Regions from separate parts of the Streptomyces sp. NPDC042336 genome, predicted to be linked through region 3. Evidence: riboswitches for the same ligand, from Rfam matches in the RefSeq annotation. Region 3 holds a riboswitch; each other region holds the start of a gene.
The links. A riboswitch is a leader RNA that binds a small molecule or an ion and turns the genes downstream of it on or off. The one in region 3 is predicted to bind cyclic di-AMP.

Region 1: linked by a shared signal. The riboswitch ahead of ACZ6IM_RS27830 (M23 family metallopeptidase) and the one ahead of ACZ6IM_RS18910 (C40 family peptidase) in region 3 are both predicted to bind cyclic di-AMP.
Region 2: linked by a shared signal. The riboswitch ahead of rpfA (resuscitation-promoting factor protein RpfA) and the one ahead of ACZ6IM_RS18910 (C40 family peptidase) in region 3 are both predicted to bind cyclic di-AMP.
Region 4: linked by a shared signal. The riboswitch ahead of ACZ6IM_RS37920 (M23 family metallopeptidase) and the one ahead of ACZ6IM_RS18910 (C40 family peptidase) in region 3 are both predicted to bind cyclic di-AMP.

What each region holds. Positions count from the first base shown of each region.
Region 1 covers NZ_JBVJEA010000014.1:208,340-213,456, reverse strand. The annotation lists gene ACZ6IM_RS27850 (aspartate aminotransferase family protein) at 1-877, shown strand, start outside; gene ACZ6IM_RS27845 (helix-turn-helix domain-containing protein) at 940-1,566, shown strand; gene ACZ6IM_RS27840 (DUF6126 family protein) at 1,563-1,682, shown strand; gene ACZ6IM_RS27835 (tyrosine-protein phosphatase) at 1,711-2,508, opposite strand; cyclic di-AMP (ydaO/yuaA leader) riboswitch at 2,933-3,092, shown strand; gene ACZ6IM_RS27830 (M23 family metallopeptidase) at 3,095-4,042, shown strand; gene ACZ6IM_RS27825 (SGNH/GDSL hydrolase family protein) at 4,270-5,055, shown strand.
Region 2 covers NZ_JBVJEA010000005.1:97,249-102,365, forward strand. The annotation lists gene ACZ6IM_RS13300 (DUF501 domain-containing protein) at 1-48, opposite strand, end outside; gene divIC (cell division protein DivIC) at 116-598, opposite strand; gene eno (phosphopyruvate hydratase) at 694-1,974, opposite strand; gene rpfA (resuscitation-promoting factor protein RpfA) at 2,247-2,984, opposite strand; cyclic di-AMP (ydaO/yuaA leader) riboswitch at 2,988-3,154, opposite strand; gene ACZ6IM_RS13320 (transglycosylase family protein) at 3,338-4,378, opposite strand; gene ACZ6IM_RS13325 (cytochrome P450 family protein) at 4,522-5,117, opposite strand, start outside.
Region 3 covers NZ_JBVJEA010000008.1:56,126-61,242, forward strand. The annotation lists gene ACZ6IM_RS18900 (hypothetical protein) at 50-403, shown strand; gene ACZ6IM_RS18905 (tellurite resistance/C4-dicarboxylate transporter family protein) at 381-1,397, opposite strand; gene ACZ6IM_RS18910 (C40 family peptidase) at 1,458-2,648, opposite strand; cyclic di-AMP (ydaO/yuaA leader) riboswitch at 2,655-2,838, opposite strand; gene pcrA (DNA helicase PcrA) at 3,091-5,117, shown strand, end outside.
Region 4 covers NZ_JBVJEA010000033.1:45,256-50,372, reverse strand. The annotation lists gene ACZ6IM_RS37930 (PrsW family intramembrane metalloprotease) at 1-54, shown strand, start outside; gene ACZ6IM_RS37925 (aldo/keto reductase) at 74-1,018, opposite strand; gene ACZ6IM_RS37920 (M23 family metallopeptidase) at 1,156-2,199, opposite strand; cyclic di-AMP (ydaO/yuaA leader) riboswitch at 2,210-2,366, opposite strand; gene ACZ6IM_RS37915 (PP2C family protein-serine/threonine phosphatase) at 2,591-3,667, opposite strand; tRNA gene ACZ6IM_RS37910 (tRNA-Met) at 3,997-4,070, opposite strand; gene ACZ6IM_RS37905 (dihydrofolate reductase family protein) at 4,139-5,117, opposite strand, start outside.

The DNA.
Region 1 (5,117 bases), on a different contig from region 3:
GGGGTTCGCACCCCTGCTGCCCGACACCGCCGTCCCGCTCGGCGACCTGGAGGCCCTGGCCCGCGAGCTGAAGAGGGGCGACGTCGCCGCCCTGATCGTGGAGCCGGTCCAGGGCAAGGGCGTGCACGAGGCCCCGCCCGGCTACCTCCTCGCCGCGCAGGAGCTGCTGCACCGGCACAAGGCGCTGCTGATCGCCGACGAGGTGCAGACGGGCCTCGGCCGGACCGGCAAGTTCTACGCCTACCAGCACGAGGACGGCGTGGAACCCGACCTGGTCTGCGTCGCCAAGGCGCTGTCCGGCGGGTACGTGCCGGTGGGAGCCACCCTGGGCAAGGACTGGATCTTCCAGAAGGTGTACTCCTCGATGGACCGCGTGCAGGTCCACTCGGCGAGCTTCGGGTCCAACGCGCAGGCCATGGCCGCCGGGCTCGCGGTGCTGTCGGTGATGGAGAACGAGGAGATCGTGGCGAACGCCGCCGCGGTGGGGGAGCGGCTGAAGTCCCGGCTGGCGGCGCTGGTGGACCGCTACGAACTGCTCGCCGACGTCCGGGGCCGCGGGCTGATGATCGGCATCGAGTTCGGCCGGCCAAGGTCCCTGAAGCTGCGCAGCCGCTGGACGATGCTGCAGGCCGCGCGCAAGGGGCTGTTCGCGCAGATGGTGGTCGTGCCGCTGCTGCAGCGGCACCGGATCCTGACCCAGGTGTCCGGCGACCACCTGGAGGTGATCAAGCTGATCCCGCCGCTGATCATCGACACCGCCGACGCCGACCGGTTCATCGACGCCTTCACCGAGGTGATGGAGGACGCGCACAACGGCGGCGGCCTGATGTGGGACTTCGGCAAGACCCTGGTCAAGCAGGCGGTGGCCAACCGCTGAGGATCTTTTGCCTCAGAGGCAAGTAATTTGCCTCAAGGGCAAAGCTCGGGCTGAATGGAGGCATGAGCTCCTCCGAGACCGGCCCCGCCGAGGGGCCGGTCGCCACCGTCGCACCCCAGCTGCGCGAGCTGCGGCGGCGGGCCGCCCTCACCCTGGAGGCCGCGGCCCGCGCCGCGGGACTGTCGCCCGCCCACCTGTCCCGCCTGGAGACCGGTCAGCGCCAGCCTTCACTCCCGATGCTGCTCTCCCTCGCCCGTGTCTACGGTACGACCGTCGCCGAGCTGCTGGGCGAGACCGCCGCCGACCGGGACGCCGTCGTGCGCGCCGCCGACATGGAACCCACGAGCGCGGGCGGCTGGACGTACTACCGGGCCGGAGCGCCGGGCCGCGCCATGCACGCCCTGCGCGTCCAGGTGCCGTACGGCTCCCAGGGCGACGTCGTGCGCGTGCACCCGGGCGAGGAGTGGCTCCACGTCCTGCGGGGCCGGTTGCGGCTGCGCCTCGGGGACACCGAGCACCGGCTCACCGCGGGGGACAGTGCCCACTTCGACTCGATGACCCCGCACCGGATCGCCGCGCAGGACCCCGACGGGGTCGAGCTGCTCTTCGTCCACACCCTGCTGCGGAGCCCGACAGCCGCGCTGTGCCTCGGCCCGGCGCCCGGCCCGAACCCTGGAGAGATGCCATGAGCACCATGGAGGACAAGTTCCCGCGCGCCCTGTGGGTGCGACTGCTCGTCTACATCGCCCTGGGGCACGTCTTCGGCGGCTTCCTCTACCTGCTGTTCGAGGTGGGCGCCAAGTAGCGCCGTCCGCGAGCGGGCGCCCCCGGGCTCAGTCCAGCATCCGCTCGCGCAGCCGCTCCCGCGTCCGCGGAGTGAGCCGCAGCCCCTTCTCCAGGTACGCGTCGACGCCGCCCCACGTCTCCTCGATGGTCTCGAAGGCCGCCGCCAGGTACTCGGCGCGCGCGTCGAACAGGGGGCTGAGCAGCTCCATGACCTCGGGGGAGTAGGCCGAGGCCGCGGTGGAGCTGCGGCGCACCTTGTAGCGGCGGTGCGCGGCGTTCGACTTCAGGTAGTCCTCGACGACGGCCTCGCGCTCCACGCCCAGGGCGAGCAGGGTGACGGCGACGGACAGCCCCGCACGGTCCTTTCCGGCCGCGCAGTGCATCAGTGCCGGGACGCTGTCCTCGGCGAGCGCGTGCAGGATCCGGGAGTGCTCCGCCGTGCGCTCCGTGACGATCGAGCGGTAGGAGCCGATCATCCGGTCGGCGCCCTTGCCGTCGGCGAGGATCTCGCGCAGCTGGTCGAGGTCTCCGTCGCGGACCATCTTCCAGAACTCGGCGCCGTCGGCCGGATCGCTCAGCGGCAGGTTCACATTGCGCACGCCCGGCAGCTCGACGTCCGGGCCCTCGAGCTTCTGGTCGGCCGCGTTGCGGAAGTCGAAGATCGTGTGCAGGCCCAGCGAGGCCAGGAACGCGGCGTCCTCCCCGGTGGCGTGCGCCAGGTGGCCGCTGCGGAACAGCACCCCCTGCCGCACCCGCCGCCCGTCCACGGTCGGCAGTCCGCCCACGTCCCGGAAGTTGCGCACACCGGTCAGCTCGGGTTCGGTCGACGGGACCTGCTGCGTCACGGGGGCTCCTCCCACTCCGCCCCGCCGCCGCTGCTCGCCGGCGGGCACCACTCGACGATACGGCATCCCCTGTGCGCGAAATCGTACTCCGAAGAGTATTGCAGGCTGATAAGGGTCTTCTGTCCGAATTGGCGCCTTGATGACAACTGGACCTGAAATGGCGGAGGGTGAATGCGTGGTGCGTGAGCAGCGTCATATCCGTGACCGTGCGTGGCCCGTCATGTTCACGTAATTCGATTGGTTTTCCGGGGTGTTCGGGAAAAGCGCCGGGATGGAAATCGACACAGGGTTACCGGTTATTCCCGTAAAGGATCAATCGGAACACCGGTCGCGGGAACCCCTCGCTTGTCCGTGTGCGTCCCGGTCCCTTACGTTCACCACCGATCCGGACGGACGCCTAATCCTGCCGCCGACCGGAGCCCGCACTCATCGACCACCCGTACACGGCAGGAGCGGGGGACCCACAGGTAGAACTGCCTGTTCCGGTTCCCGGAACGGCTTGGGGTAAAGCCGCGTTCCGACGCGGCCGGGCATCTCCAGCCCGCACCCGACAGCTCACCTCGCAGGCGCCGGAGAGGAATTCGCCATGCCCGCGAAGGGTAAGCACCGCCGTACCAGGGCCATGCGCCTGACCCGCACCATCGCCGTCGCCGGAACCGGTGGCGCCGCGCTCGCGCTCCCGCTGATGGGTGCCGCCGTCGCCAACGCCGCCCCCGCGCACTCCGTTTCCGAGCAGGCCGTGCAGTCCGTTCCCACGTCGGCCAAGAAGGCCGCCGCGAGCGGCGCCGAGAAGAACTCGGATTCCCGGACGTACACCGTGAAGAGCGGTGACTACCTTTCGAAGATCGCCGACGAGCAGCACGTCGACGGTGGCTGGAAGAAGCTCTACGCGGACAACCGCGAGGCCGTCGGTTCCGACCCGTCGCTGATCCACCCCGGTCTGAAGCTCTCGATCGGCGGCCAGGCCGCCAAGTCGTCGGCGCCGTCCTCCGCGCAGTCGCACAAGCCCGCGCAGAAGTCCGCCGAGAAGCCCGCCGCCGAGAAGCCGGCCCAGAAGTCGACGGTCGCCGAGAAGGCCTCCTCCTCGGACTCCTCGAACACCGGCACCCAGTCCGCGGGCACCACCAGCGGCTACACCTCCCCCGTCCAGGGCGGCACCGTCGGTACCCCGTACCACCAGTCCGGCAGCATGTGGTCCAGCGGCTACCACACCGGCACCGACTTCGTCGTCCCGACCGGCACCTCGCTGAAGGCCGTCGGCGCGGGCACCGTCGTCTCCGCCGGCTGGGGCGGCGCGTACGGCAACCAGGTCGTCATCCAGCTCGCCGACGGCCACTACGCCCAGTACGCCCACCTCTCCTCGCTCTCCGTCTCCGCCGGTCAGTCGGTGACGGCGGGCCAGCAGGTCGGCCTCTCGGGTGCCACCGGCAACGTGACCGGCCCGCACCTGCACTTCGAGATCCGCACCACGCCGGACTACGGCTCGGACATCGACCCGATCGCGTTCCTGCGCTCGCACGGCGTCTCCGTCTGACGACCGGTTCCGCGCGGCCGCCGCGCCCCGAAGGCCGGACCCCGATCCCCGGGTCCGGCCTTCGGTGTATCCGGCCCCCGATACTCGGATGTATTCCGGAATTGACGAACACTTTAGGCGTGGCCTTTCTCACCGACCGTCAACCCCTTCCTACGGTCGCGTAGGTCACATTCCAGGGTGAATCATGGGCCGATGTGGCAGACGATTCGAAGAGTGACAGCAGAGCAGTGATCGGGTCGTACGTGGCGGTGGGGGACAGCTTCACCGAGGGCGTGGGTGATCCCGGCCCCGACGGGGCGTTCGTCGGCTGGGCCGACCGACTCGCCGTACTGCTCGCGGACCGGCGCCCCGAGGGCGACTTCACGTACACGAACCTCGCCGTGCGCGGCAGGCTCCTCGACCAGATCGTGGCGGAACAGGTCCCGCGGGTCGTCGCACTCGCGCCGGACCTGGTCTCGTTCGCGGCCGGCGGCAACGACATCATCCGGCCCGGCACCGATCCCGACGAGGTCGCCGAGCGGTTCGAACTGGCGGTGGCCGCGCTGACCGCCGCGGCCGGCACCGTGCTGGTGACCACCGGGTTCGACACCCGCGGGGTGCCCGTCCTCAAGCACCTGCGGGGCAAGATCGCCACGTACAACGGGCACGTCCGCGCCATCGCCGACCGCTACGGCTGCCCGGTGCTCGACCTGTGGTCGCTCCGCAGCGTCCAGGACCGCAGGGCGTGGGACGCCGACCGGCTGCATCTGTCGCCGGAGGGCCACACCCGCGTGGCACTGCGCGCGGGGCAGGCCCTCGGCCTGCGCGTCCCGGCCGACCCGGACCAGCCGTGGCCGCCGCTGCCGCCCCGCGGCACGCTCGACGTCCGGCGCGACGACGTGCACTGGGCGCGCGAGTACCTGGTGCCGTGGATCGGGCGCCGGCTGCGCGGCGAGTCGTCGGGCGACCACGTGACCGCCAAGGGGACCCTGTCGCCGGACGACATCAAGACGCGGATCGCCGCGGTGGCCTGACGGCGTCGCCGGACGGGCGGGACGGAGCGAGGTGCGTGACACGACTCGCCGGGGCGGCGTGC
Region 2 (5,117 bases), on a different contig from region 3:
CGCGTCGGTCGGCTCGGTGCGCGGGGTGGTCGGCGGGGGAGTCTGCATGACTGTCTTCTGCTGGTCTTCCTGTTGAGTCACTGCCGGAGAGGCCGGAGAGGCCGCCGGGGTCGGTTCACCGCCGGTGGGCGGCGGCGTCGGCCTTGTCGACCCCGTCCCACACGTTCCGGTACCAGGGGCGGTCGGCGGCGCCCGCCTCTGCGCGGGTCTGCTCGGCGGCCTCCGGGTCGACGACGACGAACCCCGTCTCCCCCGGCATCACGTAGTGCAGCCGCAGCCGGACCTGCTGCTCGGCGTAGGCGTCGTCCTGCCAGCGTGCCTTGAGGTCGCGCAGGTCCTCGACCCGCTGCCGGGTCTCCCGCTGCTCCCGCTGGAGATCGGCGATCTCGGCACGCTGGGCGACGTACTGCCGTATCGGGTAGGCGAGGGCCACGACGAGCGAGCAGAGCACCATCGCGAGCAGCGCGGCCCGGCCGGTCAGCCGGGAGCGCCGGGCCTGGCGCCTGGTCTGCGAACGGTAGACCCGGGCCGCGGTCTGTTCCCCGATGATCCGGATCCTGGTCGCGGTGGAGAAACGGTCCCGGTCCTTCACGGCCATCTGGTCTCCGCCTCCCGTGCACGCGCGTACGTCCCCGCACACGGTACGGGACCGGGTACGGGGACGTACGTACGACGCTGCCTTCTACCGGGCTGTCAGCCCTTGAAGCGCGGGAACGCGCTGCGGCCGGCGTACACCGCGGCGTCGTCGAGGATCTCCTCGATGCGCAGCAGCTGGTTGTACTTGGCCACGCGCTCGGAGCGGGCCGGGGCGCCGGTCTTGATCTGGCCGCAGTTGGTGGCGACGGCCAGGTCGGCGATGGTGACGTCCTCGGTCTCGCCGGAGCGGTGGGACATCATGCACTTGAAGCCGTTGCGCTGGGCCAGCTCCACGGCGTCCAGGGTCTCGGTCAGCGAACCGATCTGGTTGACCTTGACCAGCAGGGCGTTGGCCGAGTTCTCCTCGATGCCGCGGGCCAGGCGCTCCGGGTTGGTGACGAACAGGTCGTCGCCGACGAGCTGGACCTTGTCGCCGAGCTTGGCGGTGATGGTCTTCCAGCCGTCCCAGTCGTCCTCGAACAGCGGGTCCTCGATGGAGACCAGCGGGTACGCCTCGACCAGCTCGGCGTAGTACTCGGTCATCTCGGCGGCGGTGCGCTCCTTGCCCTCGAAGGTGTAGGAGCCGTCCTTGTAGAACTCGGACGCGGCGACGTCGAGCGCGAGGGCGATCTGCTCGCCGGGGGTGTAGCCGGCCTCCTTGATCGCCTCCAGGATGAGGTCGAGGGCCTCGCGGTTGGAGCCCAGGTTCGGAGCGAAGCCGCCCTCGTCGCCGAGGCCGGTGGCCAGGCCCTTGTTCTTCAGGACCTTCTTGAGGGTGTGGTAGACCTCGGCGCCCCAGCGCAGGGCCTCGGAGAAGGACTCCGCGCCGATCGGGGCGATCATGAACTCCTGGATGTCCACGTTGGAGTCGGCGTGCGAGCCGCCGTTCAGGATGTTCATCATCGGCACGGGCAGCAGGTGCGCGTTCGGGCCGCCCAGGTAGCGGAAGAGCGGCAGGTCGCTGGCCTCGGAGGCGGCGTGGGCGACGGCCAGGGAGACGCCGAGGATGGCGTTGGCGCCGAGCGAGCCCTTGTTGTCGGTGGCGTCCAGGTCGAACATGGCCTGGTCGATCAGGCGCTGCTCGGTGGCGTCGTAACCGACCAGCTCCGGGCCGATCTGCTCGATGACGGCCAGCACGGCCTTCTCGACGCCCTTGCCGAGGTAACGGCTCGGGTCGCCGTCACGGAGTTCGATGGCCTCGAAGGCACCGGTGGAGGCGCCGGACGGAACGGCGGCACGACCCGTGCTGCCGTCGTCGAGGCCGACCTCGACCTCGACCGTGGGGTTGCCTCGGGAGTCCAGGATTTCCCGGGCTACGACGACGTCGATGGACGGCACGAGCATCTCCTTCTTCAATGTGACGCTTCGGTGTGACGCGCGGTCGCGCGGGACCGCGGCGGCTCTGCGGGACCGAGCCTAACCGGCTCCGGGCGATCGGCCAGCCGATCGCCCACCCGCTGGACAGAACCGAGAGTAAATTGTTTCCGAACGGAACAAAGACGTTCCCGGAAACCGGGCGGGTGCCCCGCGCGGGCGGGACGCGAAAAATCCCGCCCCGGTGCGTACGGGGGAACACGCACCGGGGCGGGAGTCGCGGGAGCGGCCGCCGCTTACTTGAGGTGCAGCTGCTGGCCCGGGTAGATCAGGTCGGCGTCGTCGACGATGTCGTCGTTCAGCTTGAACAGCTTCGCCCAGCCGCCCTTGACGTCGTGCTCCGCGGCGATCGAGCTGAGGGTGTCGCCCTTGACGACCTTGTACTCGCCGTCGCCCTTCTCGACCTTCTTGCCGGTCGGGGTGGTGACGGTCTTCTTCTCGGCCTTCTCGGCCTTCTCGGTCTTCTGCTCGGCGGCCGGACGCTCGGAGGAGCGGGAGGCCTTCTGCTCGGTGGAGCGCTCGGCGGTGGAGCCGCTGCTCTGGCTCTGCGAGCTCTGGGAGCTGCCGGAGCCGCCGTCCTGCGAGCCGCCACCGGTGTACGCGGCGCCCGACAGGCCGGTGCCGCAGACCGGCCAGGCACCCTTGCCCTGGCCCGCGAGCACCTTCTCGGCGATCTGGATCTGCTGGGACTTGCTCGCCTGGTCGGCGGTGGAGGCGTACTGCGTACCGCCGTAGGCGGCCCAGGTGGAGGCGGAGAACTGCAGACCGCCGTAGTAACCGTTGCCGGTGTTGATGGACCAGTTGCCGCCGGACTCGCACTGGGCGACGGCGTCCCACTCGGACGCGGTGGCGGCGGAGGCGTTGCCGGCCGCCATCAGCGGGGCGGCGACGGCGGCACCGGTGACGCCGGCGACGGCGATGACACGGGTGGCCTTGGACGGACGACGGTGCTTGCCCTTGCCGGAAAACAGCATGGTTGATCCCCTCACCGACGCCTGCGAGGTGAGCTGTCGGGTTCGGGCCGGTTGAGTTGCCCGGCCGGGTTCCTCGCGGAACTCGGCTTCACCCCTAGCCGCTCCGGCTCAACTGCCCGGTGCGGCGCTTACCTTGGGTCCCCCGCTCCTGCCTTCGGCGCTCGACGCGACGACTGTTCCCGTACGGCCGCTGGCAGGATTCGGCGTTGCGGCTGTCGGGGCCCGCGGTGGCGAGCGGTCATGACCGTAGACACGCGCTCCGCGGATTTTCAAAGACGATCACGGCTTCTGAGACCTATCTCTCACGAGATCCAAAAGGGACATACGGTCTCTAACCGTGACGTGAACTCCCCCTACTTTTCGCCCGATTCGCCCGTGACCGTGAGCGTCTGACCGGGCAGGATGTGGTCGGGGTCGGCACCGACGACGGTCTCGTTGTCGGCGTAGAGCGTGTGCCATCCGCCGTCGACCTCAAGGGAGTCGGCGATGGCCCACAGGCTGTCGCCGGTGCGGACGACGTAACGGTTGCCCGCGGCCTCTCGCGCGCCACCGTCGCGCGAGGCGTGCCGCCCCGCCGCGGTGTCCGTGAGGCCTTCCTTGGCGGCGCCCTCCTCCGCACTGTCGCCGCGGTGCCGGCCGGCGCCGGACGAGCCCTCGGTCTCCCGCGGTTCGGCACTGGCGGAGGCGTCGGATTCGGACGAAGTGTCCGGCTTGGCGGATTGGTCCGCGTCACCGGACGAGCCGCTCGATGCGGCGCCCGAGCCGTCGGAGCCGTCGGACGAAGCGTCAGACGACTTCGAAGAAGAGGGCGAAGGGGACGAAGAGGACGCTCCCGAAGTCGACTCCGGCGCCCCGGCCGCTCCGGACGAGTCGGTCGAACCGGATGACCCGGACGACTCGGGCGTTTTGGTGGTCGTGGGCGATTCGGACGACTTGGTGGTGTCCGTCTCCCCCGAGGTCCCCGAACCCTCCGACGCCCCGTCACCGGCCGCGTCCGAGCCGCCGCCCGTGGTCCCGGAGTCGTTGCCGAGGCCGGCGAGCAGACCGCAGGTCGGCCATGCGGCGATGCCCTGGGCCGCATGCACCTTCTCGGCGATTCTTATCTGCTGGGAGCGACTGGCCTGGTCGGCGCTGGGGGCGTAGTCGAGACCGCCGTACTGCTCCCAGGCATCCTGGGACAGCTGCAGGCCGCCGTAGTACCCGTTGCCGCTGTTCTGGCTCCAGGCGCCGCCGGTCTCGCACTCGGCGACCTGGTCCCAGTTCGCCGAGTCGGCCGCGTGGGCGCCGGTCGCGCCGAGCAGCGGGATCGCGATGGCGGAGCCGGTCACTCCGGCGGCGACGACCAGAGCGGGTGCCTGGCGGGGGCGGCGGTGACGACCGTTCCCGGAGAGCATGCGACGACCTTTCACGAGACGACGGGGACCACGCGGCGGATGACGCTCGACACCACGTTGATCCGTGAACGTATAGGGAGATCATCGCTTGTCACAAGTTCATGCCGCGCAGATCACGTGAAGATCACAAAGTTGAGCGCGTGTCACTTTTGCGTCGGCGACGAAGCGTTCCCGGCCGATGACGCCGACGGCGTGAACGCCACCGGCAAGGTGCGCAAACCGCGCATGATGAGGCCGCCGCGCCACCGGAGTTCGGCCGGGTCCGCGGCGAGGCGGAGGTCCGGCAGCCGGGTGAGGAGCGTGGCCAGCGCCGTCTGTCCCTCCAGCCGGGCGAGCGGGGCGCCGAGGCAGTAGTGGATGCCGTGGCCGTACCCGAGGTGCTGGCTGTCGCGGCGGGCGAGGTCCAGGGTGTCCGGGTCGGTGAACCGCTCCGGGTCCCGGTCGGCGGCGGCGAGGACGACGAGGACGGGGTCGCCGGCCGCGACGTCCTGTCCGCCGATGGACAGCGGCCGGGTGGCGAAGCGCCAGGTGGCCAGCTCCACCGGGCCGTCGAAGCGCAGCAGTTCCTCGACGCCGGTCTCCAGCAGGCCGCGCTCGCCTGCCGCGAGGGAGGCCTGGAGCCGGGTCCGCTGCTCGGGGTGGGTGAGCAGGGCGTACACCCCGTTGCCGATGAGGTTGACCGTGGTCTCGAAACCGGCGAACAGCAGGATGAAGGCCATCGCGGCGGCCTCGTTCTCGG
Region 3 (5,117 bases):
GGCGGGCCGGTGTCCGGGCCCGCCGGGGCCCTCATTAGGCTCCGGCCCCATGGACGTACTCATCCACCTCTTCGTCGGCCTGCACATCATCGGTATCGCCGCGCTCCTGGGCGGCTTCCTGACCCAGATGAAGGCGATGGGCCGGGGCGCGGCCCGGTTCACCCCCGCGATGCTGCACGGCGCGCTGACGATGCTGGTCACCGGCGCCGTCCTGGTCGGCCTCAACCAGGCGCAGGACTACTCCGTCGACAACGTCAAGATCGGCGTGAAGCTCGCCGTGCTGATCGTGATCCTCGGCCTGGTCTACGTGAAGCGCGACGAGGAGAAGGTGGAAAAGCCGCTGTTCGCCCTGGTGGGCGCGCTGACCCTGGTGAACGTCTTCATCGCGGTGCTGTGGACCTGACCGCCGCCTCGGAGTCCCCTCCCGCGGACCGCAGCGCCGCCCGGGCCTGGACGACCGCCCCCGCCGCGACCGCCAGCCACCCGGCCACCGCGATCCACTGCAGCGCCCGGCCGGGTGCGTCCAGCCACGGGACGTCGACGACGACGGCCACGGACAGCGTCGCCGCCGCCGTCATGCCGAGCGGGAAGACGGTCGACCAGCGGCGCACGTCGTAGCGGAGGCGGGGCCAGGCGATCTCGGCGGCCAGCAGTACGGCGTACCAGGCGAGGTCGAGCGCGAGCAGGCAGACGGTCACGTCGTGCAGGACGGCCCGGTCGTCGGCGTTCCACAGGTATATGCCGGTCCCGGCCGCCGCGAGCAGCTTGGCTCCGGCGAGGGCGGAGATGGCGAGCGCGCCGCCCGCCACCCAGTGGTCCCCTGAGCCCCGCGCCACCTGCCGCAGATCGAAGCGGAACAGTGCGATCAGGTAGAGCACGATCCCCAGCCAGAACGGCACCAGCGCCGTGTGCGCCAGCCAGGGCGTCGAGGTGGCCGTGGCCAGCGTGGCGGCGAGCACGGCGAGCCCCTCGGTGGCCACGCAGCTCAGGAAGACGGCGCCGGGCATCCGCCGCCCCCAGTGCTGCACCACCAGGTACAGCAGCCACGGCCACAGCAGGGCCGCCAGCACCAGCAGCACCGCCGCCAGGCGCGACCAGCCGAGCAGGGAGAAACGGGTGCCGAGCACGGTCGTCGCGGCGACGGCGGTGAGCGCCCCCGGCGTCCCGGCCCGCTTCACCCACTGCGCCCGGTCGGCCAGCAGCAGGTAGACGAAGTTGGCGGCCAGTATCAGCCATGCGGCGCAGGCCAGGACCAGGGCGATCCGGGACAGGACCTCGCGGCCGGTCAGATGCAGGGCGACCGACACGATGCCGGTCGCCATCACCGCGGCCCCGGCCGCCGGTGGGCGCTGCGCCCACCAGGCGCGCAGCGCTGAGGGATGGGTGGCCGATGACATGCGCCCGATGCTAGGGCCTGCCCGGCGGATCGGATCGCAGGAAAGACGCGCCCTCGCCGATCAGGCCGGGCGCACCACGCTGTAGATGGACGACTCGCCGTCGTAGAAGATCGACTCCTCGCGGACGTACGCGCCCGGCTTGGGTGCGTGGATCATCATGCCGTCGCCGATGTACAGGCCGACGTGGCTGATGTCGTCGTAGAAGAAGACCAGGTCACCGGGTTGTGCCTGGGCGACGGAGACGGTCGTGCCGGCGTTGACCTGGTCGTAGGTGACGCGCGGCAGCGTCACGCCCGCGGCCTTCCAGGCGGCCTGGGTCAGGCCCGAGCAGTCGTAGGAGTCGGGGCCCGTGGCGCCCCACACGTACGGCTTGCCGATCTGGGCGCGGGCGAAGGCGATCGCCTTCTCGGCCTTGGTGCCGTTCGAGGTGCCCGGCGTCGACGAGCCCGTGGAGCCGGTGCCGCCGGAAGTCCCCGAGGACCCGGATCCGGCGCCGCTCTCCTGCTGCCGGGCGGCCTCCTCCTGCCGTTCGCGCTCGGCCGCCTCCTCCGCCTGCTGCTTCGCCAGCTCGGCTGCCTTGCGCTCGGCCTCCTCCTGCTTCTTCTTCTCGATCGCGGCCAGCCGGGCCTTCTCCTTGGCGGTCAGCTCCGAGAGCAGCGCCCGCGCGGTGGCCAGCTTCTTCTGGACGGTCGACTTGGCCGTCTTGAGGTCGTGCTGCGAGTCGGTGAGCGTCTCGAGGCTCTCGGTGGCCTCCCGGCGCTTCTTCATCGTCTCGGACTGCTGGGTGACGTAGTCGTCGACGGCGGTCTTCTGCCGGCCGGTCAGCCGGTTCATCAGCTGGTTCTGGTCGAAGTAGTCCTGCGGCGAGTCCGCGAGCAGCAGCGTCGCGGTCTCCGGGACCGAGGCGCCCGTGCGGTACTGGGCGGAGGCGAAGGAACCCAGCTCCTCGCGCGCGTCGTTGAGCTTCTGGGTGCGCTGGGCGACGTCGTCGAGGAGGGTGTCGACCTTCTTGCGCTGCTTGGTGGTCTTCTCCTTGGCCGCGTTGTACTTCTCGGTCGCCGACCCGGCCTGGCGGTAGAGGTCGTCGACCTTCTTCTCGACCTCTTCGAGGGTCGGCCGGTCGTCCGACGGCGTGGCGCCCGCCGTCTGGGACAGCAGGGCGACGGAGGTGAGTGCCGCGGTGGCGAGGGCCGGGGTCCGTATGCCCGCGACGCGGGAACCGGTGGGACGCGACTTGCGGTGCGACGCCAAGGAGGCGACTCCTTCCAGTGCTCCGCCTACCGGGTTAGCTGTCGGGTTCGGGCGGTGGTTCGGAAGGGTTGCCCTACGGCGGCCCGCCCTCTCGTCTCGTCGAGGGCGGTGCGGCCGATTCACCCCAAGGTCTCGGTGGGTCCCCGGCTCCGGTGCCGTGCGGGCAGGCCGGACTCGGCGGAGGCCGCGCGGCCCGGCGAGGTTCGCCGGAGGGGGTCGAGCGGCCTGCCCCGCACCGTAGCCAACTCGTGTGGCCGCTGTGAAGGTTGGTGGGTGATATGCCCGATACATTTTCGTGACCTTCCGTTCGGGTGCCGCCGGGCCGGTCCCGGGCGTCACTCTTCGTGTTCCGGCCGGTCGCGGGGCGTGCCCGTGGCGGAACGGTGGGCATTTTCCGGGGTGGCACCGGGTTGTCGGTGGGGCGCCCTAGACTCGGAGAGCGATGAGCAGCCTCTTTGACGACAGCTTCCTGGCGAGCCTCCAGACCCCCCGGGGTCACGAGGAGGAACCCCCGCCGCCCGAGGACGATCACGGACCGGAGCAGGTTCCGCACGATCTGTTCGGCGGGAAGTTCGACGCGCCCCCGGACCGGGACACCCACTACCGGGACGGCGCCCCGCGCCCCGCCCTGGACGCCGCCGCCCTCCTGGAGGGGCTGAACGACAACCAGCGCGCCGCGGTCGTCCACTCCGGCTCCCCGCTGCTCATCGTGGCCGGTGCCGGCTCCGGCAAGACCCGTGTGCTCACCCACCGCATCGCCCACCTGCTGGCCGAGCGGAACGTCCACCCCGGGCAGATCCTCGCGATCACCTTCACCAACAAGGCCGCGGGCGAGATGAAGGAGCGCGTGGAGCAGCTCGTCGGCCCGCGCGCCAACGCGATGTGGGTGATGACGTTCCACAGCGCGTGCGTCCGCATCCTGCGCCGCGAGTCGAAGAAGCTCGGCTTCACCTCGTCGTTCTCGATCTACGACGCCGCCGACTCCAAGCGGCTCATGGCGCTGGTCTGCCGCGACCTGGACCTGGACCCGAAGCGCTTCCCGCCGAAGTCGTTCAGCGCGAAGATCAGCAACCTGAAGAACGAGCTGATCGACGAGGAGGACTTCGCCGCCCAGGCCGCCGACGGCTTCGAGAAGACGCTCGCCCAGGCCTACGCCATGTACCAGTCGCGGCTGCGCGAGGCCAACGCCCTCGACTTCGACGACCTGATCATGACCACGGTCAATCTGCTGCGCGCCTTCCCGGACGTCGCCGAGCACTACCGCCGCCGCTTCCGGCACGTCCTGGTCGACGAGTACCAGGACACCAACCACGCCCAGTACGCGCTGGTGCGCGAGCTGGTCGGCGTGGCCTCGGAGCACCCCGTCGACGTGCCGCCGGAGGCCGAGGTCCCGCCCGCCGAGCTGTGCGTGGTGGGCGACGCCGACCAGTCGATCTACGCCTTCCGCGGTGCCACCATCCGCAACATCCTCCAGTTCGAGGAGGACTACCCGGACGCGACGACGATCCTGCTGGAGCAGAACTACCGCTCCACCCAGACCATCCTCAGCGCCGCCAACGCGGTCATCGAGCGCAACGAGTCCCGCCGCCCCAAGAACCTGTGGACCAACCAGGGCAGCGGCGCGCAGATCACCGGGTACGTCGCCGACACAGAGCACGACGAGGCGCAGTTCGTCGCCGACGAGATAGACCGCCTCACCGACGCGGGCGAGGCCAAGGCCGGGGACGTCGCCGTCTTCTACCGGACCAACGCCCAGTCCCGTGTCTTCGAAGAGGTCTTCATCCGCACCGGCCTGCCCTACAAGGTCGTCGGCGGGGTCCGCTTCTACGAGCGCAAGGAGGTCCGGGACGTCCTGGCCTACCTGCGGGTGCTGGCCAACCCGGAGGACTCGGTGCCGCTGCGCCGCATCCTCAACGTCCCCAAGCGCGGCATCGGCGACCGCGCGGAGGCGATGATCGACGCCCTCGCCCAGCGCGAGAAGATCAGCTTCCCGCAGGCGCTGCGGCGCGTGGACGAGGCGTACGGCATGGCCGCGCGCTCCGCGAACGCCGTCAAGCGGTTCAACACGCTCATGGAGGACCTGCGCACCATCGTCGAGTCCGGCGCCGGACCGGCGACCGTCCTGGAGGCGATCCTCGAACGCACCGGATACCTGGCGGAGTTGCAGGCGTCCACCGACCCGCAGGACGAGACCCGCATCGAGAACCTCCAGGAACTCGCGGCCGTCGCCCTGGAGTTCGAGCAGGAGCGGGCCGAGGGCGAGGAGGCCGGGACGCTGGCGGACTTCCTGGAGAAGGTCGCGCTCGTCGCGGACTCCGACCAGATCCCGGACGAGGAGGACGGCGACGGCGTCGTCACCCTCATGACCCTGCACACCGCCAAGGGCCTGGAATTCCCGGTCGTCTTCCTCACCGGCATGGAGGACGGCGTGTTCCCGCACATGCGTGCTCTCGGCCAGGCCAAGGAGCT
Region 4 (5,117 bases), on a different contig from region 3:
TCGCCCCAGGCTCCCTACGCGCCGTACGTGCCGTACAGCCCCCACCGGCCGTAGGTCCGCGTCGTCCGCGCGCTCAGGCGGACGCCCGTGTCAGTCGCGCGACCTCGTCCTCCGTCAGGCTCAGCCCGGCCACGCCCAGCAGGGCCGGCAGCTGCTCCACCGTGCGCGCGGAGGCGATCGGCGCCGCCACCGTCGGCTGGGCGGCGAGCCACGCGAGGGCGACCGTGGCGACGGGAGCGTCGTGGGCCTCGGCGATCTCGTCCAGCGCGGCCAGCACCCGGCGGCCCCGCTCGGTCTCCAGGTGCTTGGCCGCACCGCCCGCCCGCGGGCTGTCCACCTCCGTGCCGGGCCGGTACTTGCCGGTGAGGAAGCCGGCCGCGAGGGCGTAGTACGGCACGGCGGCGAGACCGGCCTGCTCGGCGAGGTCGCGCAGCTCGCCCTCGTAGGTGTCGCGGGAGACCAGGTTGTAGTGCGGCTGGAGGGCGACGTACCGGGCGAGGCCCTCGCGGTCGGAGAACGCCAGGGACTCCGCGAGCCGCTCGGCGGAGATGTTGGAGGCGGCGATGTGCCGCACCTTGCCGGCCTTCACCAGGTCGTCGAGCGCGCCGATGATCTCCTCGACCGGCACCTCGGGCTTGTCGAAGTGGGTGTAGTACAGGTCGATGTGGTCGGTACCGAGGCGGCGCAGCGAGGCGTCGGCCGCCGCCTTGATGTTCGCGGCGGACAGGCCGGGGTACTCGGGGTGCTGGCTGACCTTGGTGGCGAGGACGACGTCGTCACGGTTGCCGCGGGCCGCGAACCACTGGCCGAGGACGGTCTCGGACTCGCCGCCGCTGTTGCCGTCGACCCAGGCGGAGTAGGAGTCGGCGGTGTCGACGAAATTGCCGCCGGCCGCCGTGTAGGCGTCCAGGACGGCGAAGGACCGGTCCCGGTCGGCGGTCCAGCCGAAGACGTTGCCGCCCAGGGCGAGCGAGAAGACCTCGAGGTCGGAGGAGCCGAGTTTGCGCAGAGAAGTCATGTAGTGGTTCAACGACCGCACCGGAGCAGGCCATTCCGGCACCTGCGCAAAAATCCCGCAAACCGGCAGCCCTGACGTCGGGGGGTTGCCGTCAGGACCGCCGGGGTTCGGCGGGGCGCATCAAGGGGCGGGGTGGATCAGGGAGTGAGGCCCTTGCTCTGCAGCCAGGCCATCGGGTCGATGCCGGAGCCGCCGGCCGTGTGGACCTCCAGGTGGAGGTGGGCGCCCGTGACGTTGCCGGTGGCGCCGACGCGGCCGATGACGTCACCGGTGGTGACCTTCTGGCCGACGCTGACGCTGATGGAGGACTGGTGCGCGTACCAGAGCTCGGTGCCGTCGTCGAGGGTGAGCACGGTCTTGTAGCCGTACGAGCCGTCCCAGCCGGCCGACGTGATCGTGCCGCTGTGCACCGCCTTGAGCAGCGTGCCCGTCGGGGCGGCGAAGTCGAGACCGGTGTGGTGGCCCGAGGCCCACAGGGAGCCGGCCTGGTTGAACGTGGAGGAGATCGTGTACGAAGAGGTCGGCAGCGTGTACTGCTTGGCCAGCTTCGCGAGCCGCTCGGCCTCGGCCTTCTTCGCGGCCTCCTCCGCCGCCTTCTTCTTGGCGGCGGCGGCCTTGGCCTCGGCCTCCTTCTCCGCCTTGGCGGCGGCTTCCGCGGCCTTCTTCTCGGCCGCGGCGGCGGCTTCGGCGGCCGCCTTCGTCTCGACCTGCGCCTGCTGCTGCTCCGCCTGCGCCATGATCCGGGCCCGCAGCGACTCACCGGCGTCGGCGGTGCCGGTGCCCTCCGCGCTGTCGGCGGCTACGGCCTGGGTGATGCCGCTGAGCGGGGTGGCGGAGCCCTCGGGCTCCGAGGTGTCGTCGTCACCGGGCAGGAGCGAGCCGACGTTCGGCAGGTCCGGCACGGAGATGGACACCGGCGGCTTGCCGGTCTGCGCGCTGGCCATGCCCCCCGCGCCGACGGCCGCTATGACCCCGACGCCGAGGACGGTGGAGCTGCGGGCGAGCCCGCCGCGCTGTTTGGCGACGCGGTGCCGGCCGCGTACGGGGCGGATGGAGTCCGCGGTGGGATTCCACTCCTCCCAGGGGCCCTCTTCGGTGCGGTAGCTGTCGTAGCCGAAGGTGTCGGTGCCGTGCCCTGAGGGCACGGACGGGGCCTCGGGGGCAGGCCGGTTGGACGCCACGTGGGCGTACTCCTTTCCTTCCTTCCGCCTACCGGGTTAGCTGACGGGTTCGGAGCAGGAAGGTCTCCTACGGGCACATGCAGCCGTGTTGCCACGGCGTCAAACGCCCGATTCACCCCAATGTGGTGGTTCCCCGGTTCCCTTGCGGGATTCGGCGCGTGCGCACGGAGCCGCCTTCTGTGACGGCTGGGACGACCGCGCTGCGTTATCGAACGTTAATAGACACGAGGCTCCGATTCCAAGCCGTTCCTCTTGATCATTAACGGAAACGGCCGGGATGTAAGCCTCACTACCGGTGAAAACGGGGCGAGTTGACCGCGCCTCAGTATTCCCCTTCACGTCATGTTCTTCTGACGGCGCATCAGTTGTTATGCGGAGGGAGGTCACGCTGTCACGGCTCGTGACAGTGATCATGATCGCCTCGCCGTGGACGCCGTACGGCGAGCAGCGCCATGTCGTCCGCCATGCCGCCCCCGGAGTGCCGGCGCACGTCCTCGGCGAGGGTGTCGAGCAGGGTCGCCGGATGCCCGAAGACGCGGCCGGCCAGCCGCGTCTGCGGATCGTAGAACTCGCCCTTCGCGTCCCGGGCTTCGGTCAGTCCGTCCGTGTAGAGCAGCAGCGTGGCCCCACCGGGGAAGGCGACCTCCTCCGCCCGGTCGGGCCACACGCCCAGCTCGCCCATGCCGAGCGGCAGCGCCGACTCGCGGGCGGGCAGCGGGCCGAGGGTGCCGTCGGCGTAGAGCAGCAGGGGCGGCGGATGGCCGCGGTTGACGATGCGGACCGTGCCGCCACCGTGCGGGAGTTCGGCGAGTACGGCGGTGGTGAAGCCCTCGAAGGCGTCCAGTCCGTCGCGCCGGGTGCCCTCGCGCGCCAGCGCCCGCTCCAGTCGCTGCGCCACCGCCTCCAGCGTCGCCTCCTGTTCGGCGGCCTCCCGGAAGGCGCCGATCACCACGGCGACGGCGGCCACCGCGCCCATGCCCTTGCCGCGCACGTCCCCGACGATGAGCCGGACGCCGCGGGCGCTGTCCTGCACCGCGTACAGGTCGCCGCCGATGAAGGCGTCCGCCTGGGCGGCCTCGTAACAGACGGCGATCTCGAAGCCCGCGATCCGCTCGGCGGGCTGGGGCAGCACGGCGCGCTGGGCGGCCTCGGCGATCTCGCGGACGGAGACGAGGCGCTCGTCGCTGCGGCGGACCAGGCCGTTCACCAGGACGGCGAGCACGGCGACCGTCGCGATGGTGATCAGCTCGGTGAGGGAGTCGACGTAGTGGATGACGCCCTTGCCGAGCTGCAACCCGATGACCGCGGCGACCACGGCGACACCGGTGAGGGCGGTGCCGCGCCGCGAGTAGAGCGGGGCGGCGATCAGGGGCGCGGCCGTGTAGAGGGGCCCGGCGGTGAAGTACCTCGGGGTGAAGATGTCGTACAGGATGGCGACGACGATCAGCAGCACGGGGAGGGCGTGCACGAAGAGGCGCCTGTACCCGGTCCGCCGGCGTGGCGGTGGCGCGGGGGGCGACAGGGGCCGCGGTTCGTCGCCGAGGCCCGGGTCGGGCACGGGATCGCCGGGGAGCCGGCCGCCGGCTCGGGCGTACGCTCCCTCGTCGTCCACGTCACCTGGCCGCACCACTCGTCTCCCGCCACCCCGCACGTCCGCGCCGCTTGCCGTCCCGGACTCCAGGTTTCCCGGAGCGGGGGCGGGGGGCGAACGGTGAGGGGCCGACCGGATGACACGGACCGCGTGCGGAGACGCACCGAGGGCCGGAACCCTTTCGGATTCCGGCCCTCGGCCTTCAGTAGCGGGGACAGGATTTGAACCTGCGACCTCTGGGTTATGAGCCCAGCGAGCTACCGAACTGCTCCACCCCGCGTCGTTGTGTTCACCACTGTACGTCATCCACGGGGCGGAATGCACATCGGTATCTCCCCCGGCCCTCCCCTACCCCTCCAGATGGCGGTTCGGCGCCTTGGCCCGCTCCGCGTACCCGTCCAGTACGACGACGGTGGCGCCCGCCGCCGCGAGCACCCCGCTCCCGTCCGCCCCCGCCACGAAGGTGTCCGGCTCCCGCCAGGCGGTGACGACGCGGCGCACCCCGGCGTCGAGGATGAGCCGGGCGCAGGGTGCTGGCCGGGAGGCCCGGCGGGCACAGGGCTCCAGGCTGCTGTACACGGTGGCGCGGGCGAGCCGCGGGTCCTCGGGGTCGACCTTCGCGAGCGCCGCCTCCTCGGCGTGCACGACGGGGTCACCGCCCTCCCGCGAGAACCCCCGCGCCAGCTCGCTCCCGTCGGCGGCCACCACGACCGCCCCCACGCTGAACGCGGTGTCCGACGGCGGACACAGCTCGGCCAGCTCACAGGCGAGGCCCAGCCAGTGCCGGTCGGCGGCGGCGACCCGGTCACCGGTGCCGGGGGCGGTGGGCCGGTACCTCATCAGTACGACGTCCTCGATCCGCCGGGTCTCGACCAGCGCGAGCCGCCCGCCCTGGTAGGCGCCGGGCCCGAACAGCCGGGGCGCGGCCGTGTCCCCCACGAACAGCGGCGCGAGGACGAGCTGCAGCTCGTCGGCCAGCTCCTGCTGGAGCAACTGGGTGTGCACGGTCCCGCCCCCTTCGACCATGAGCCGCCGCACGCCCCGCCGGTCGTGGAGGTACTCCAGCGCGGCGTGCCAGCCGAGGTCCGGGCCCAGGGACACCACATCGGCCCCGGTCCCGAGCGCGCGGGCCCGCCGGGCACCGTCGTCCGTGGTCAGCAGCACCTTCTCCCCGCCCGTGTGCCAGAACCGCGCCGCCGGGTCCAGCTCGCCGCTGCCGCTGACGGTGACCTTGAGCGGGTACTCCGGCCTTCCGGCCGCGGTGCGGGCCGCCCGCCGCTCGGCCGAGTTCACCAGCAGCCGCGGGTTGTCGGCCCGGATCGTCCCG